Regions from separate parts of the Enterobacter sp. B79-1 genome, predicted to be linked through region 2. Evidence: predicted binding sites of a transcription regulator. Region 2 holds the regulator's gene; the other holds the start of a gene.
The links. The regulator Fur, encoded in region 2, represses iron uptake genes when iron is present. The targets are predictions, from matches to a motif close to ATAATAATGAGAACNACTATCAA.

Region 1: the regulator Fur is predicted to act here: its motif matches at 4,691-4,713, upstream of feoA (ferrous iron transporter A).

The regions. Positions count from the first base shown of each region.
Region 1 covers NZ_JBYAZJ010000009.1:142,434-150,703, reverse strand. Annotated here, with positions in the region: gene envZ (two-component system sensor histidine kinase EnvZ) at 1-597, opposite strand, end outside; gene ompR (osmolarity response regulator transcription factor OmpR) at 594-1,313, opposite strand; gene greB (transcription elongation factor GreB) at 1,542-2,015, shown strand; gene AC2T6E_RS20505 (Tex family protein) at 2,104-4,434, shown strand; gene feoA (ferrous iron transporter A) at 4,754-4,981, shown strand; gene feoB (Fe(2+) transporter permease subunit FeoB) at 5,011-7,329, shown strand; gene feoC ([Fe-S]-dependent transcriptional repressor FeoC) at 7,341-7,580, shown strand; gene bioH (pimeloyl-ACP methyl ester esterase BioH) at 7,552-8,270, opposite strand, start outside.
Region 2 covers NZ_JBYAZJ010000001.1:1,423,960-1,432,229, reverse strand. Annotated here, with positions in the region: gene nagE (PTS N-acetyl glucosamine transporter subunit IIABC) at 1-460, shown strand, start outside; gene glnS (glutamine--tRNA ligase) at 640-2,307, shown strand; gene chiP (chitoporin ChiP) at 2,754-4,151, shown strand; gene chiQ (ChiQ/YbfN family lipoprotein) at 4,199-4,525, shown strand; gene fur (ferric iron uptake transcriptional regulator) at 4,628-5,074, opposite strand; gene fldA (flavodoxin FldA) at 5,366-5,896, opposite strand; gene ybfE (LexA regulated protein) at 6,052-6,339, opposite strand; gene ybfF (esterase) at 6,468-7,241, opposite strand; gene seqA (replication initiation negative regulator SeqA) at 7,425-7,973, shown strand; gene pgm (phosphoglucomutase (alpha-D-glucose-1,6-bisphosphate-dependent)) at 7,998-8,270, shown strand, end outside.

The sequences.
Region 1 (8,270 bases), on a different contig from region 2:
CCCTTTACCGACCTGCAGCGCCGCGTGCTCCAGGTCGACCAGCGGTCGGTTCTGTATACGGATAAATAGCCACGCGCCGCCTATCGCCAGCAGCATGATGGCCAGGGTGTAGCGGAACAGCGGCGAGAAGTCGCCCTGATGGATTTCGGTCAGCGGGACGCGCACCCAGATGTTGGGTGAGAGCCAGGTTTTCAGCCAGACGACCGGCGAGCTTTTGTTGACCTCAACGCGTACTTCCGTTGGGCCGCCCAGCTGCTGCGCCATCTGCTGGCTGAGGAATTCGTAGTGCTGCGCCCAGCGCAGGCCAGCGTCTTCCGCCGCTTCGTTGGAGTAGAGCGAAATGCCCAGCTCACGGTAGATTTCACGGCGAAACGCCGGGGGAACGACGAGCTGCGTGCCGTCCTCCAGCTGCAGCTTATCGGTCATCAGCATACGGACTTCGTAGGCAAGGACCTTATTAAACTGCTGGAGGCTCGGCAGGATCGCAAAGTTCAGCACCACCAGATAGGTCGTCACCAGGCTGACGAACAGCAGGGTGACGATCAATAACAGGGTGCGGGCAAACGAGCTTCGCGGCGAGAAGCGCATTCGCCTCATGCTTTAGAGCCGTCCGGGACAAACACGTAGCCCAGACCCCACACGGTCTGAATATAACGAGGGTGCGCAGGATCTTCTTCCACCATGCGGCGCAGGCGGGAGATCTGCACGTCGATGGAGCGTTCCATTGCGGAGTATTCGCGACCGCGCGCCAGGTTCATCAGCTTGTCACGGGAGAGCGGCTCGCGCGGGTGGCTGACCAGCGCTTTCAGTACCGCAAACTCGCCGCTGGTGAGCGGCATTGGCTCGTCTTCACGGAACATCTCACGGGTGCCGAGGTTCAGCTTGAACTTACCGAAGGCAATCACCGCTTCTTCCTGGGACGGGGCGCCCGGCAGTTCGTTCGCCTGACGGCGCAGCACGGCGCGAATACGCGCCAGCAGCTCGCGCGGGTTAAACGGTTTTGGAATGTAGTCGTCTGCGCCAATTTCGAGGCCCACGATACGGTCAACCTCTTCGCCCTTCGCCGTCACCATGATGATTGGCATCGGGTTGCTCTGGCTGCGCAGACGGCGGCAGATGGAAAGCCCGTCTTCGCCCGGTAGCATCAGGTCAAGGACCATCAGGTGGAAAGATTCACGGGTCAGCAGACGGTCCATCTGCTCAGCGTTCGCGACGCTACGAACCTGGAAGCCCTGCTCGGTCAGATAACGCTCAAGCAGCGCGCGCAGGCGCATGTCGTCATCCACGACCAGAATTTTGTAGTTTTCTTGCATTGTGTCTACTCCCAAAGGTTCGGATAGTCTTTGTAACAGCGTATTCTAAAAAAGTGCACGTATTCGACCAGCTAATTCTGGTATAAATTCTAGTCGAAATTGTTACAAAGCATATTTAACAGCAGCTTATCTGCTCATTTCATCACATAAATCATTATTAATCCTGTCTGTTACACTGTGTGGTACGTATTGTGCGCAAGACAGTAAACCGGCAGCAAAGGCTTCACCATGAAAACGCCCCTGATCACCCGCGAAGGGTACGAGAAACTCAAAAAAGAGATGGATTACCTGTGGCGCGAAGAGCGTCCCGAGGTGACCAAAAAAGTCACCTGGGCCGCAAGCCTGGGCGATCGCAGCGAAAATGCGGATTACCAGTACAACAAAAAGCGACTGCGTGAGATCGACCGCCGGGTTCGCTACCTGACGAAGTGCCTTGAGAACCTGAAAATTGTCGATTACTCCCCGCAGCAGGAGGGCAAAGTGTTCTTCGGCGCGTGGGTAGAAATTGAAAACGATGACGGCAACACCCTGCGGTTTCGCATTGTTGGCTACGATGAAATTTTTGGTCGTAAGGATTACATCTCCATCGACTCACCCATGGCGCGCGCGCTGCTGAAAAAGGAAGTGGGCGATCTGGCCGTCGTGCAGACCCCTTCCGGTGAAGCCAGCTGGTACGTGAACGAAATCGAGTACGTTAAATAGTCCGAGAGCGCCCTCCCCGGCTGGCATTTTGCCGTGTCAGCCCGTATAACTATCCCCTGATTTTTTCGACTCAACAGATGATAAAGCCATGATGAAAGATTCGCTCTGCCGCATTATTGCGGGTGATATTCAGGCCAGAGCCGAACAGGTAGAAGCTGCCGTTCGCCTGCTTGATGAAGGGAACACCGTGCCGTTTATTGCACGCTATCGTAAGGAAGTCACCGGCGGTCTGGATGACACGCAGCTGCGTAACCTGGAGACCCGTCTGGGTTATTTGCGCGAGCTGGAAGAACGTCGTCAGGCGATCCTCAAATCCATCGGCGAACAGGGCAAACTGACCAGCGAGCTGGAAAGCGCCATTAACGGTACCCTGAGCAAAACCGAACTCGAAGATCTCTATCTGCCGTATAAACCGAAGCGCCGCACGCGCGGGCAGATTGCGATTGAAGCGGGCCTGGAGCCGCTGGCCGACCTGCTGTGGAACGAGCCGTCCCACGATCCTGATACCGAAGCGGCGAAATTTATCGACGCTGACAAAGGCGTAGCGGACACCAAAGCCGCCCTCGACGGCGCGCGCTACATTCTGATGGAGCGTTTCTCTGAAGACGCCGCCCTGCTCGCTAAAGTGCGTGATTACCTGTGGAAAAATGCCCACATCGTCTCTACCGTCGTCACGGGTAAAGAGGAAGAAGGTGCGAAATTCCGCGACTACTTCGATCACCACGAACCGATCTCTACCGCCCCTTCACACCGCGCGCTGGCGATGTTCCGCGGCCGCAACGAAGGCGTGCTCCAGCTCTCCCTGAACGCCGACCCGCAGTTTGACGAGCCGCCGAAAGAGAGCCACTGCGAGCAGATCATTATCGATCACCTCGGCCTGCGCCTGAACAACGCCCCGGCGGACAGCTGGCGTAAAGGCGTGGTGAGCTGGACCTGGCGTATTAAGGTGCTGATGCACCTCGAAACCGAGCTGATGGGCACCGTGCGCGAGCGCGCCGAAGACGAAGCCATTAACGTTTTCGCCCGCAACCTGCACGACCTGCTGATGGCCGCCCCTGCTGGCCTGCGCGCGACCATGGGTCTCGATCCGGGCCTGCGTACCGGCGTGAAGGTTGCCGTCGTTGACGGCACCGGCAAGCTTGTCGCCACCGACACTATTTACCCGCACACCGGTCAGGCAGCGAAAGCGGCCGTCGTGGTGGCGGCGCTGTGCGAGAAGTACAACGTGGAACTGGTCGCCATCGGCAACGGTACGGCCTCACGCGAAACCGAGCGTTTCTACCTCGACGTGCAGAAACAGTTCCCGAAAGTGACGGCGCAGAAAGTGATCGTCAGCGAAGCGGGCGCATCCGTCTATTCCGCGTCTGAACTGGCAGCGCTGGAGTTCCCGGACCTGGACGTTTCCCTGCGCGGCGCGGTCTCTATCGCACGCCGTTTACAGGATCCGCTGGCCGAACTCGTTAAGATCGACCCGAAATCCATCGGCGTGGGCCAGTATCAGCACGACGTGAGCCAGACGCAGCTGGCGCGCAAGCTGGATGCAGTGGTGGAAGACTGCGTAAACGCCGTCGGCGTTGACCTGAACACCGCCTCCGTTCCCCTGCTGACCCGCGTGGCGGGCTTAACCCGCATGATGGCGCAGAACATCGTCGCCTGGCGTGATGAGAACGGCCAGTTCCAGAACCGTCAGCAGTTGCTGAAGGTGAGCCGTCTGGGGCCGAAAGCCTTTGAGCAGTGCGCGGGCTTCCTGCGTATCAACCACGGCGATAACCCGCTCGATGCCTCTACCGTTCACCCGGAAGCCTACCCTGTGGTGGAGCGCATTCTGGCCGCGACCCAGCAGGCGCTGAAAGACCTGATGGGCGACAGCAGCGCGCTGCGTAACCTGAAAGCATCGGATTTCACCGACGAGCAGTTTGGCGTGCCGACGGTTAGCGACATCATCAAAGAGCTGGAAAAACCGGGCCGCGATCCGCGTCCTGAGTTTAAAACCGCGACTTTTGCCGACGGCGTGGAGACCATGAACGACCTGCTGCCGGGCATGGTGCTGGAAGGTGCGGTCACCAACGTCACCAACTTTGGCGCGTTTGTGGATATCGGCGTGCATCAGGACGGTCTGGTCCATATCTCTTCCCTCGCCGACAAGTTCGTTGAAGACCCGCATACCGTGGTCAAAGCGGGCGACATCGTGAAGGTGAAAGTGCTGGAAGTAGATCTGCAGCGCAAGCGTATCGCCCTGACCATGCGTCTGGACGAGCAGCCGGGCGAAACCAACGCGCGCCGCGGCGGCAACGGCGGCGGTCGCGAACAGCAGCGTCCGGCAGCGAAGGCCGCGAAACCGCGCGGGCGTGACGCGCAGCCTGCGGGCAACAGCGCGATGATGGATGCGCTAGCGGCGGCAATGGGTAAGAAACGCTAAGGTTGTCAATGCCCGGTGGCGCTACGCTTACCGGGCCTACGATTTTGTAGGCCGGGCAAACGCAGTGCCGCCCGGCAAGCAGACCGCAGGGAATTAAAATAAATATGGTGACCCCATATTTAAACCACTATTTATCACTCCATTAACAAATAAGCTTTTTATTCCTTCCCGGGTAATTCTGCAAATATTGAGCAAGGTCAATCAGACCGCAAATTAATACGATTAACAACATTCCGTCACAGTTTTAATATTGCTGATAAAAACTATTCTCATTATCATCATTGTGTAGATTATTTAACCTCTCGTGGAATCAGGCGCTATGCAATTCACTCCAGACAGTGCATGGAAAATTACCGGTTTTACTCGTGAAATTAGCCCCGCCTATCGGCAAAAGCTCTTGTCACTCGGCATGCTACCCGGCTCGTCATTCCAGGTAGTACGCGTGGCCCCGCTGGGCGACCCCGTTCATATCGAAACCCGACGCGTCAATCTGGTACTGCGTAAGAAAGACCTCGCCTTAATTGAAGTCGAAGCGTTATCTCAATAACAAGCCAGCGGTTCAGTGAGTATATTACAATGAAAAAATTAACTATTGGCTTAATTGGCAATCCTAATTCCGGCAAGACAACCTTATTTAATCAGTTAACCGGTGCGCGCCAGCGCGTCGGCAACTGGGCAGGCGTGACGGTTGAACGCAAAGAAGGCCAGTTCACGACGACGGACAATCAGGTCACGCTGGTTGACCTGCCGGGCACCTATTCGCTCACCACGATTTCATCCCAGACCTCGCTCGATGAGCAGATCGCCTGCCACTATATTCTGAGCGGCGATGCGGATCTGCTCATCAACGTGGTGGATGCGTCCAACCTTGAGCGCAATCTCTATTTGACGCTGCAGCTGCTTGAGCTGGGTATTCCCTGCATCGTGGCGCTTAACATGCTCGATATCGCAGAGAAGCAGAAATTACGCATCGACGTCGATGCCCTCTCCGCCCGCCTGGGCTGCCCGGTGGTTCCGCTGGTCTCTACCCGCGGGCGCGGCATTGACGCCCTGAAGCTGGCCGTTGACCGCCACGCAGGTAACGCCGACGTTGAACTGGTGCACTACGCGCAGCCGCTGCTTCGCGAAGCCAGCCAGCTGGCGCAGGAGATGGACACCGCCATGCCTGCCAGACAGCGTCAATGGCTCGGCCTGCAGATGCTGGAAGGCGATATCTACAGCCGCGCCTATGCCGGTGACGCAGCAGATAAACTGGACGTGGCGCTGGCACGCCTGAGCGACGAGCTGGATGACCCGGCGCTGCACATCGCGGACGCGCGCTATCAGGCCATCGCCGCGATTTGCGACGTGGTCAGCAACGCCCTGACGGCGGAACCCAGCCGCTTTACCGCCGCCGTAGATAAGATTGTGCTCAACCGCTTCCTCGGTTTGCCCATCTTCCTGCTGGTGATGTACCTGATGTTCCTGCTTGCCATTAACATCGGCGGCGCGCTCCAGCCTGTCTTTGACGCCGGTTCCGTCGCGATATTCGTGCACGGTATCCAGTGGCTGGGCTACACCCTGCACTTCCCGGAATGGCTAACTATCTTCCTCGCCCAGGGGATTGGCGGCGGTATCAACACCGTGCTGCCGCTGGTGCCGCAGATCGGCATGATGTATCTGTTCCTCTCCTTCCTTGAAGACTCCGGCTATATGGCTCGCGCGGCGTTCGTGATGGATCGCCTGATGCAGGCGCTGGGGCTGCCGGGTAAATCCTTCGTGCCGCTGATCGTTGGCTTCGGCTGCAACGTGCCGTCGGTGATGGGTGCACGTACGCTTGATGCGCCGCGCGAGCGGCTGATGACCATCATGATGGCGCCATTTATGTCATGCGGCGCGCGCCTGGCCATCTTTGCGGTCTTTGCCGCCGCTTTCTTTGGTCAGCAGGGCGCGCTGGCGGTCTTCTCGCTGTACGTGCTCGGCATCGTGATGGCAATCCTGACCGGTCTGATGCTGAAGCACACCATTATGCGCGGTGAAGCGTCACCGTTTGTGATGGAGCTGCCGGTTTACCACGTACCGCATTTGAAGAGCCTGGCGATCCAGACCTGGCAGCGCCTGAAAGGCTTCGTGCTGCGCGCCGGTAAAGTGATTGTCATCGTCAGTATCTTCCTGAGCGCGCTGAACAGCTTCACGTTGAGCGGTCAGGCGGCAGATAACATCAACGACTCTGCCCTCGCCTCCGTCAGCCGCGTCATCACGCCGGTCTTCAAACCGATTGGCGTGCAGGAGGATAACTGGCAGGCGACCGTTGGCCTGTTCACCGGCGCAATGGCGAAAGAGGTGGTTGTCGGGACGCTGAACACGCTCTACACCGCAGAGAACATTCAGGAGCAAGAGTTCAATCCGGCAGAGTTTCACCTCGGCGACGAACTGCTGGGTGCCGTTGAGGAAACCTGGCAGAGCCTGAAAGACACCTTCAGCCTGAGCGTGCTGGCGAATCCGATTGAGGCCAGCAAAGGCGACGGCGAAATGGCGACCGGCGCCATGGGCGTGATGAGCGAGAAATTCGGCAGTGCGTCAGCGGCCTACAGCTACCTCATCTTCGTGTTGCTGTACATTCCGTGCATCTCGGTAATGGGGGCGATTGCCCGTGAGTCCAGCCGCGGCTGGATGGGCTTCTCCATTCTGTGGGGGCTGAATATCGCTTACTCCCTGGCGACGGTGTTCTATCAGACCGTTAACTTCAGCCAGCACCCGCGTTACAGCCTGGTCTGCATCCTGGCGGTGATCCTGTTTAACGTGATGGTGATGGGCCTGCTGCGCCGGGCGCGGAGCCGCGTTGATATCAACCTGCTGGCGACGCGTAAAACGCCGACCTCCTGCTGCAACAGCCCGGCTGGCGACTGTCACTAAGGGGCAAACAGATGGCATCGTTGATTCAGGTTCGTGATTTACTGGCGTTACAGGGGCGCATGGAGGCAACGCAGCTAAGCCTCAGCCTGCATACGCCCCAGCCGATGATCGATGCCATGCTGGAAAGACTCGAAGCGATGGGAAAAGCCGTGCGCATTCAGGAAGAGCCGGACGGTTGTTTGTCCGGCAGCTGTAAACGTTGCCCGGAAGGGAAAGCCTGCCTCAGGGAGTGGTGGGCACTGCGCGAATAAAGCCGGACAGCGCCGAACAAAACTCGCCAGGGTGCGAGATAAACGGCGCGTGTGCCGCTTTAGCGACCACCAGCGATTGGCTCTCCGGCCACAGATCATCCAGCAGCGGAACCACCTTGCGCGGCACCAGCCCGTCCAGATAACCATAAATACGCAGATGCGGGACCGCCAGCGACGCCAGCGGTTCACGCAGATCGACCGTTTTCAGGATCTCAAGCCCCCCGTTAAGCACCTCAACGTCAGGCATCGGCAGCGAGAGCACGGTCTGCTTCAGCGTGCGCGCATCCTGACGCGCGGTTTCTGTTCCCATCGTCTGCAGCGCGAGAAAACGTTCCACCGTCCGCTGGAAGTCTTCGCTTAGCTGCTGCTGGAACCCGGCCAGCACTTCAGGCTTGATACCCGGCCACGCATCCTGCGCGCTAAAACTCGGGGACGAGGCCACGGTAACCAGCGCGCTCACGCGCCCGGGGTTATCCAGCGCAATTTTGCTTGCCACCAGCCCACCCAGGCTCCAGCCCAGCCAGACGGCGTTTTGCGGCGCGGCATCCAGAACCTGCTGCGCCATCTCATCAAGCGACATCGCGCCAAAGCCACGGCTGCGGCCATAGCCCGGCAAATCCACCAGATGCAGCGTAAATTGCGAGGCGAGTTCCTCACTTACGCAACGCCACACTTCCGCATTCAGTCCCC
Region 2 (8,270 bases):
GGTGGCAGCGCTGGTTTCCCCGGTTACGGGTGACGTGGTTGCCATTGAGCAAGTACCTGACGAAGCGTTCGCCAGCAAAGCGGTCGGTGACGGCGTGGCCGTGAAGCCAACGGACAAAATCGTTGTGTCTCCTGCTGCCGGTACCATCGTGAAAATCTTCAACACTAACCACGCGTTCTGCCTCGAAACGGAAAAAGGCGCGGAGATCGTTGTCCACATGGGTATCGATACCGTTGCGCTGAACGGCCAGGGCTTTACTCGCCTGGTGGAAGAGGGTGCAGAAGTAGTGGCAGGCCAGCCGATTCTGGAAATGGATCTGGACTTCCTGAACGCCAACGCGCGCTCGATGATCAGCCCGGTCGTGTGCAGCAACATCGACGACTTCAGCGGTCTGGTTATCCAGGCGAAAGGTCAGGTGATTGCGGGCCAAACGCCACTGTATGAGATTAAAGGCAAGTAATCGCTCCTGAGTAGAGTCATGCCTTAAGCGGCGGGGGATATCCTCCGCCGCTTTTTTTTGCAGCAAACGCCCCCATTATTTTCATCTGATACGTATTTTCCGTAACTAAGGGTTGTCACTACGTCCGGCTTATAAGATCATATGCCGTTATACGTTGTTTACGCTTTGAGGAATCCACGATGAGTGAGGCAGAAGCCCGCCCGAGTAACTTTATTCGTCAGATCATCGATGAAGATCTGGCCAGTGGTAAGCACACCACAATTCATACCCGCTTCCCGCCGGAGCCGAACGGCTACCTGCATATTGGGCATGCAAAATCTATCTGCCTGAACTTTGGTATTGCGCAAGATTATCAGGGCCAGTGCAACCTGCGTTTCGATGACACCAACCCAGTAAAAGAAGACATCGAATACGTTGAGTCCATCAAGAACGACGTGCAATGGCTGGGCTTCAGCTGGTCTGGCGATATCTGCTACTCCTCTGATTATTTCGATCAGCTGTACGCCTACGCTGTAGAGCTTATCAACAAAGGTCTGGCGTATGTGGATGAACTCTCTGCTGACGAAATCCGTGAATACCGCGGCTCGCTGACCGCGCCGGGCAAAAACAGCCCATACCGCGATCGCAGCGTAGAAGAGAACCTGGCACTGTTTGAAAAAATGCGTGCCGGTGGCTTCGAAGAAGGCAAAGCGTGTCTGCGTGCCAAAATCGACATGGCCTCTCCGTTCATCGTGATGCGCGATCCGGTGTTGTACCGCATTAAGTTTGCGGAACACCACCAGACCGGTAACAAGTGGTGCATCTACCCGATGTACGACTTCACCCACTGCATCAGCGATGCGCTGGAAGGCATTACGCACTCTCTGTGTACGCTGGAGTTCCAGGACAACCGCCGTCTGTACGACTGGGTGCTGGATAACATCACCATTCCTGTGCATCCGCGTCAGTACGAGTTTTCTCGTCTGAACCTGGAATACACCGTGATGTCCAAGCGTAAGCTGAACCTGCTGGTCACCGACAAGCACGTTGAAGGCTGGGATGATCCGCGTATGCCGACCATCTCCGGTCTGCGCCGTCGTGGCTACACCTCTGCGTCAATTCGCGAGTTCTGCAAACGTATCGGTGTCACCAAACAGGACAACACCATTGAAATCGCTTCTCTGGAATCCTGCATCCGTGAAGACCTGAACGAAAACGCCCCGCGCGCGATGGCGGTGATCGACCCGGTTAAACTGGTTATCGAAAACTACCCGCAGGGAGAGAGCGAGCTGGTGTCTATGCCTAACCATCCGAGCAAGCCGGAGATGGGTACCCGCGACGTGCCGTTCAGCGGCGAAATCTGGATCGATCGTGCTGACTTCCGCGAAGAAGCGAACAAGCAGTACAAGCGTCTGGTGCTGGGCAAAGAAGTCCGTCTGCGTAATGCATACGTGATTAAAGCTGAGCGCGTTGAGAAGGATGCAGAAGGTAACATCACCACTATTTTCTGTTCTTACGATGCAGAAACGCTGAGTAAAGATCCTGCTGATGGCCGTAAGGTGAAGGGCGTTATTCACTGGGTGAGCGCTTCCCACGCGCTGCCGGTTGAGATCCGTCTGTATGACCGTCTGTTCAGCGTGCCTAACCCAGGTGCGGCTGACGATTTCCTGGCGACCATTAACCCGGAATCACTCGTTATCAGGCAGGGTTACGCTGAGCCGTCCCTGAAAGCGGCTGAAGCGGGTAAAGCGTTCCAGTTCGAGCGTGAAGGTTACTTCTGCCTGGACAGCCGTTACAGCACCGCAGAAAAACCGGTATTTAACCGTACCGTCGGCCTGCGTGACACCTGGGCTAAGATCGGCGAATAATATTGCTGCTCTGGTCAAGGAGAAACAAACGCCGCTTATTGCGGCGTTTTTTTTATTTAATGATCATGGTATTAAGCCAGGGCTTAAAGATAAGCCACTAAAATATCAGGTCAATGAGGTGCTACTTATTTTTCTAAAAAAAGTTTGTATTTTTACGAAATACAAAAAGGATGAAAAATAAACAGCGAATACCTGCGCTACCCGCTGAAATTTCTGATATTTCCCCGCCAATTCTCGCTCTCCTGTAAATGTTACAAAGCACTACGAATTATGTGCACTTCGTCATAATCCTGACTTTTGCCCACGGAAAAGCATTGATAATTCGCGTCGCGAAAAATAACCTAAAGGCGGTAGTTAATTCGAGGGTATTTCTAACTACCCCTGACCTTTTGGTCTTTTATATTTTCGCCGTTGAGGCGTTTTAATTCGTCAAAGAGGAATAATCTATGCGTACGTTCAGTGGCAAACGTAGTGCGCTGGCGCTGGCTATCGCCGGTGTGACAGCAATGTCGAGCCTGGCGATCACCCCAGAAGCTAAGGCAGAAGGTTTCATCGATGATTCTACCCTCACGGGCGGTATTTATTACTGGCAGCGTGAGCGTGACCGTAAAGACGTCACTGAAGACAAATACAAAACCAACCTTTCGCACTCTACCTGGAACGCCAACCTGGACTTCCAGTCAGGCTATGCCGCGGATATGTTCGGTCTGGATATTGCTGCCTTCACCGCCATTGAAATGGCTGAAAACGGCGACAGCGGACACCCGAATGAAATCGCCTTCTCCTCCAGTAACAAAGCGTATAAAGAAGACTGGTCTGGCGATAAAAGCGGTGTCAGCCTGTACAAGGCAGCAGCGAAATTCAAATACGGCCCGGTGTGGGCGCGTGGGGGCTATATTCAGCCAACCGGTCAAACGCTGTTAGCGCCGCACTGGAGTTTTATGCCGGGTACCTACCAGGGCGCGGAAGCCGGGGCTAACTTTGACTACGGCGATGCGGGCGCGTTGAGCTTCTCCTATATGTGGACCAACGAGTACAAAGCACCGTGGCACATTGAGATGGACAAGTTCTACCAGAACGATAAGAAAACCAAAGTCGATTACCTCCACTCGCTGGGCGCAAAATACGACTTTAAAAACGACCTGGTCCTGGAAGCTGCATTTGGTCAGGCGGAAGGGTATATCGATCAGTATTTTGCTAAAGCCAGCTACAAATTTGATGTTGTGGGCAGCCCGCTGAGCACCAGCTACCAGTTCTACGGCACGCGCGATAAAGCCAGCAATGGCACCGTTAACGATATCTATGACGGCACTGCATGGCTGCAGGCACTGACCTTCGGCTACAAAGTGGGCCAGGTCGATTTACGTCTGGAGGGAACATGGGTGAAGGCAGAAGGGCAGCAGGGCTATTTCCTGCAGCGTATGACGCCAACCTACGCGTCCTCTAACGGTCGTCTTGATATCTGGTGGGATAACCGCTCTGACTTCAACGCCGATGGTGAAAAAGCGCTGTTCTTCGGCGCAATGTATGACCTGAAAAACTGGAACCTGCCTGGCTGGGCGGTGGGTGCATCTTACGCTTACGCCTGGGACGCAAAACCTGCGGATATGGCGACACCGGACGCGTACTACGATCCAAACTATCGTCTGAAAGAGTCTTCTTACAGCCTGGATGCGATCTACACCCTGCAGGATGGCCGCGCGAAAGGCACGATGTTCAAACTGCATTTCACGCAGTATGACAACCACTCCGATATCCCGAGCTACGCGGGCGGTTACGGCAACATCTTCCAGGATGAACGTGACGTGAAATTCATGGTTATCGCGCCATTTACTATCTTCTGATGAACACACCGGCGGGCAACGTCCCGCCGGTATGGAGACTGCACATGATGAAAAAAATCGTAATCGTCGCGTTGCTGGCATCAGGGCTGGTGGCGTGTGCTCAGACTGAGGCACCAAAAGAAGATTCCCGCCTGAAGGAGGCCTATAGCGCCTGTATCAATACAGCGGAAGGGTCGCCGGAGAAAATCGAAGCCTGTCAGAGCGTGCTGAACGTGCTGAAGAAAGAGAAAGCGCATGAGCAGTTTGCGACGCAGGAAAACGTCCGCGTGATGGATTACCAGGCCTGCATTCAGGCGCGTAAAACCGGTAACGATCAGGAAGTGGCGAAGCGTTGCGATAAGATCTGGAGCGATATTCGCAGTAACAATAAATAAGTTGCTTTACGCCCGGTGGCGCTGCGTCACCGGGCTTTTTTTTGCCCAAAAACAGGCAAAAAAAAGCCAACCTTACGGCTGGCTCAGAGTATAAACACGATATTATTTCGCGTCGTGCGCGTGGTCGTCTTCACGGCAATCGCCTTCAGCACAGTGACCATACAGGTACAGGCTGTGGTTGGTCAGGCGAATACCGTGACGTGCGGCGATTTCACGCTGGCGTGATTCGATGGAATCATCGCTGAATTCAATAACCTTGCCACAATCGAGGCAGATCAGGTGATCGTGATGGTGCTGCTGGGTCAGCTCGAAAACGGATTTGCCGCCTTCGAAGTTATGACGGGTAACAATGCCCGCGTCATCGAACTGGTTCAGCACACGATACACGGTTGCCAGCCCAATCTCTTCACCCATGTCGATAAGACGTTTGTAGAGGTCTTCCGCACTGACATGGTGATTGTCTGGCCCCTGAAGCACTTCAAGGATTTTTAACCGAGGAAGCGTTACTTTCAGGCCAGCCTTCTTTAATGCGGTATTGTTGTCAGTCATGCGGAATCTGTCCTGTTGCTAAACGATTCACTTCTAAAGAAGAAGTGACAGAAAATGCACTTGGGATAATGCGTCTCATTATAGAACTGCCATGACTAAATGAAAACTGCAAGTCTCAAGCAAAGTATGCTTATAAAAACGTGGTATCACCAACAAACTTGTTCGATGGCATCCACTTTTTACCAGGGGGATATTGTACAGGTCTGAACGAAAAAGTTAAAAGTTTGTAGCAATTAATTTAATCGGTTTTACCTGGTAAGCGGGCGCAACCGGAGTTGCGCCACCGGGAAATCAGGCGTTAAGAATGTCGTCGAGGTTCAGTTCTTCGCGAACCTGCTTAACCCATTTCTCAACGCGTTCAGCGGTCAGTTCCGGCTGACGGTCTTCGTCAATTGCCAGGCCGACAAAGTGGTCGTCGTCTGCCAGGCCTTTAGAGGCTTCAAAGTGGTAACCCGCCGTTGGCCAGTGGCCGACAATCACCGCACCGTGTGGTTCAATGATGTCGCGGATGGTGCCCAGTGCGTCACAGAAGTATTCTGCGTAATCTTCCTGATCGCCACAACCGAACAGCGCGACCAGCTTACCGTTGAAGTCAACTTCTTCCAGGGTTGGGAAGAAATCGTCCCAGTCACACTGCGCTTCACCGTAGTACCAGGTCGGTATACCCAGCAGCAGGATGTCATAGCCTTCGAGATCTTCTTTGCTGCTCTTGGCGATGTCGTGCACATCGGCAACGTCTTTACCGAGCTGTTTTTGAATGTTTTTTGCGATATTTTCGGTATTGCCGGTATCACTGCCAAAGAAAATGCCGATGATTGCCATGAGTAAAATAACCTCTTGAAACTTAATGGTATGGTGGCGCAATTTGTCCACGGATAAGGGCAATAATAGCAGAACAGGCAACCCTGCGGAAACAGCTATCGCGCAGGACTGCACTCTGTGCTACATGAAAAGGGTCATAAAGGGGATTTTCAGACTTATGCCTTGCTGCGCAATGTCTCAAGTTGGGTGATTAACATCTCTTCAATCAGTTCGCTGCGGCTGATGTTACGCGCCTCGGCCAGCTCATTTAGTGCATCGACAGCATCGGCGTTCAGCTTCAGTTCGACACGCTTAAGCCCACGATTTTTATCGCGTTTAAGCTGGTTGCGTTTATTAATACGCAGCTGTTCATCGCGCGAGAGCGGATTCGTTTTCGGTCGTCCCGGTCGACGCTCATTCGCGAACAGATCTAGTGTCGTACGGTCCGTTTGTTCTTTGGCCATGATTCTGAGACTTCGGGGGAAATACGCCGCCCTGCTAATGCCCGGGCGATAAGCGCGCCATCATACATCACCGAAAACGGCACGCCAACGACTGGAAGCCCACAACCTTCCAGTCGCTCTCTTTTTAATCAATTTGCAGTATCAGAGAGATAGCGACGAATGGCGCGCAGCACGGCGTCCGGTTTTTCGGCGTGAACCCAGTGCCCGGCACCGGCGATCACATGGGCGCGAGCCTGCGGGAATTGGGCCAGCAGCGTGTCGCGGTAGGCATCGGTAACGTAAGGCGAGTTTCCGCCGCGAATAAAGAGGGTAGGGTGTGGCCACGCGGGGACGTTTCCCCAGCCCACGATGTTGTTGTATTGCTCCCAGAGCACCGGCACGTTAAAACGCCATTGCCCGTCGACAAACGACTTCAGCAGGAACTGCACGACGCCTTCTTCATCCAGATGCTCACGCATCACGGCGGCGGCCTGTTGGCGTGTTGCGACGCCCGCTTCTGTGACCGCATTAATAGCGGCGAAAATCTCATCGTGACGGCGGACGTTGTAATCCACAGGCGCGACGTCAATGACAACCAGCCCGTTGATACGCTCTGGCGCGAGCGCCGTCAGGGCCATCACCGCTTTGCCACCCATGGAATGCCCGATCAGCGTTACCTTCTGCAGGTTATGTGCATCCAGCGTATCCAGCAGATCCTGCGCCATCGCCGCGTACGTCATCTCGTCGGAACGCCCGGAAAGACCGTGATTGCGCATATCAACCTGTAAAATATCGTGGTCGGAAACCAGATCGCGCGCCAGCACGCCCAGGTTATCGAGGCTGCCAAACAGCCCGTGAACCAGTACGATGGGAGAATTATTGTTCGGCGATTGTGCAGATTGCGCTCGGGTATTCAATTTCATGGCAAAGTTCTTTTTTTACGTATGTCAGGTTAGGGTATCATGTTGACCATTCTGCCGCCCGGCTGCAAGGATCCAGTTTAATCTGACTTTTGCCGCCTGCCGGGTTTGACGCTATCCGCTGTTGGGATTTGACCTTATAATCCCAACGACTTGTATTCAGATAAGATATCGCACTGGATTAAGATGAAAACAATCGAAGTTGATGACGAACTCTATCAGTTTATTGCCAGCCAGACGCGGCATATCGGGGAGAGCGCGTCCGACATTTTACGGCGTATGCTTAAAATTTCCGCCGCCTCACAGCCTGCTACCCCTGTCACAAAAGATGTCGTGTCTCAGCCGAGCGTTGTTGCACAAGCAAAACCTGCCGTAATACCGGCAAAAGATAAAGTGCGCGCAGTACGTGAACTGCTGCTGTCTGATGAATACGCAGAGCAGAAAAAGGCGGTTAACCGCTTTATGCTCGTGCTGTCTACACTTCATTCACTGGATAACAAAGCGTTTGCTGAAGCGACCGAGTCGCTGCACGGTCGCACCCGCGTCTATTTCGCGGGCGACGAACAGACGCTGTTACAAAATGGCAATCAAACCAAACCTAAACATGTCCCTGGCACACCGTACTGGGTCATCACCAATACCAATACGGGCCGCAAGTGCAGCATGGTTGAACACATCATGCAGTCCATGCAGTTCCCGGCGGAATTGATTGAAAAGGTTTGCGGTACAATTTAACCCTTGCATCAAAAGGACCAGGCAATGGCAAATCACAGCCGTGCAGGCCAACCTGCACAACAAAGCGATTTGATTAACGTCGCTCAACTGACCGCGCAGTATTACGTGCTGAAGCCGGTCGTGGGCAACGCAGAACACGCAGTGAAGTTCGGCACATCTGGTCACCGCGGTAGCGCGGCGCGCCATAGCTTTAACGAACCGCACATTCTGGCCATTGCCCAGGCCATCGCGGAAGAGCGCGCCAAAAATGGCGTCACCGGTCCATGCTACGTGGGGAAAGATACTCACGCCCTGTCT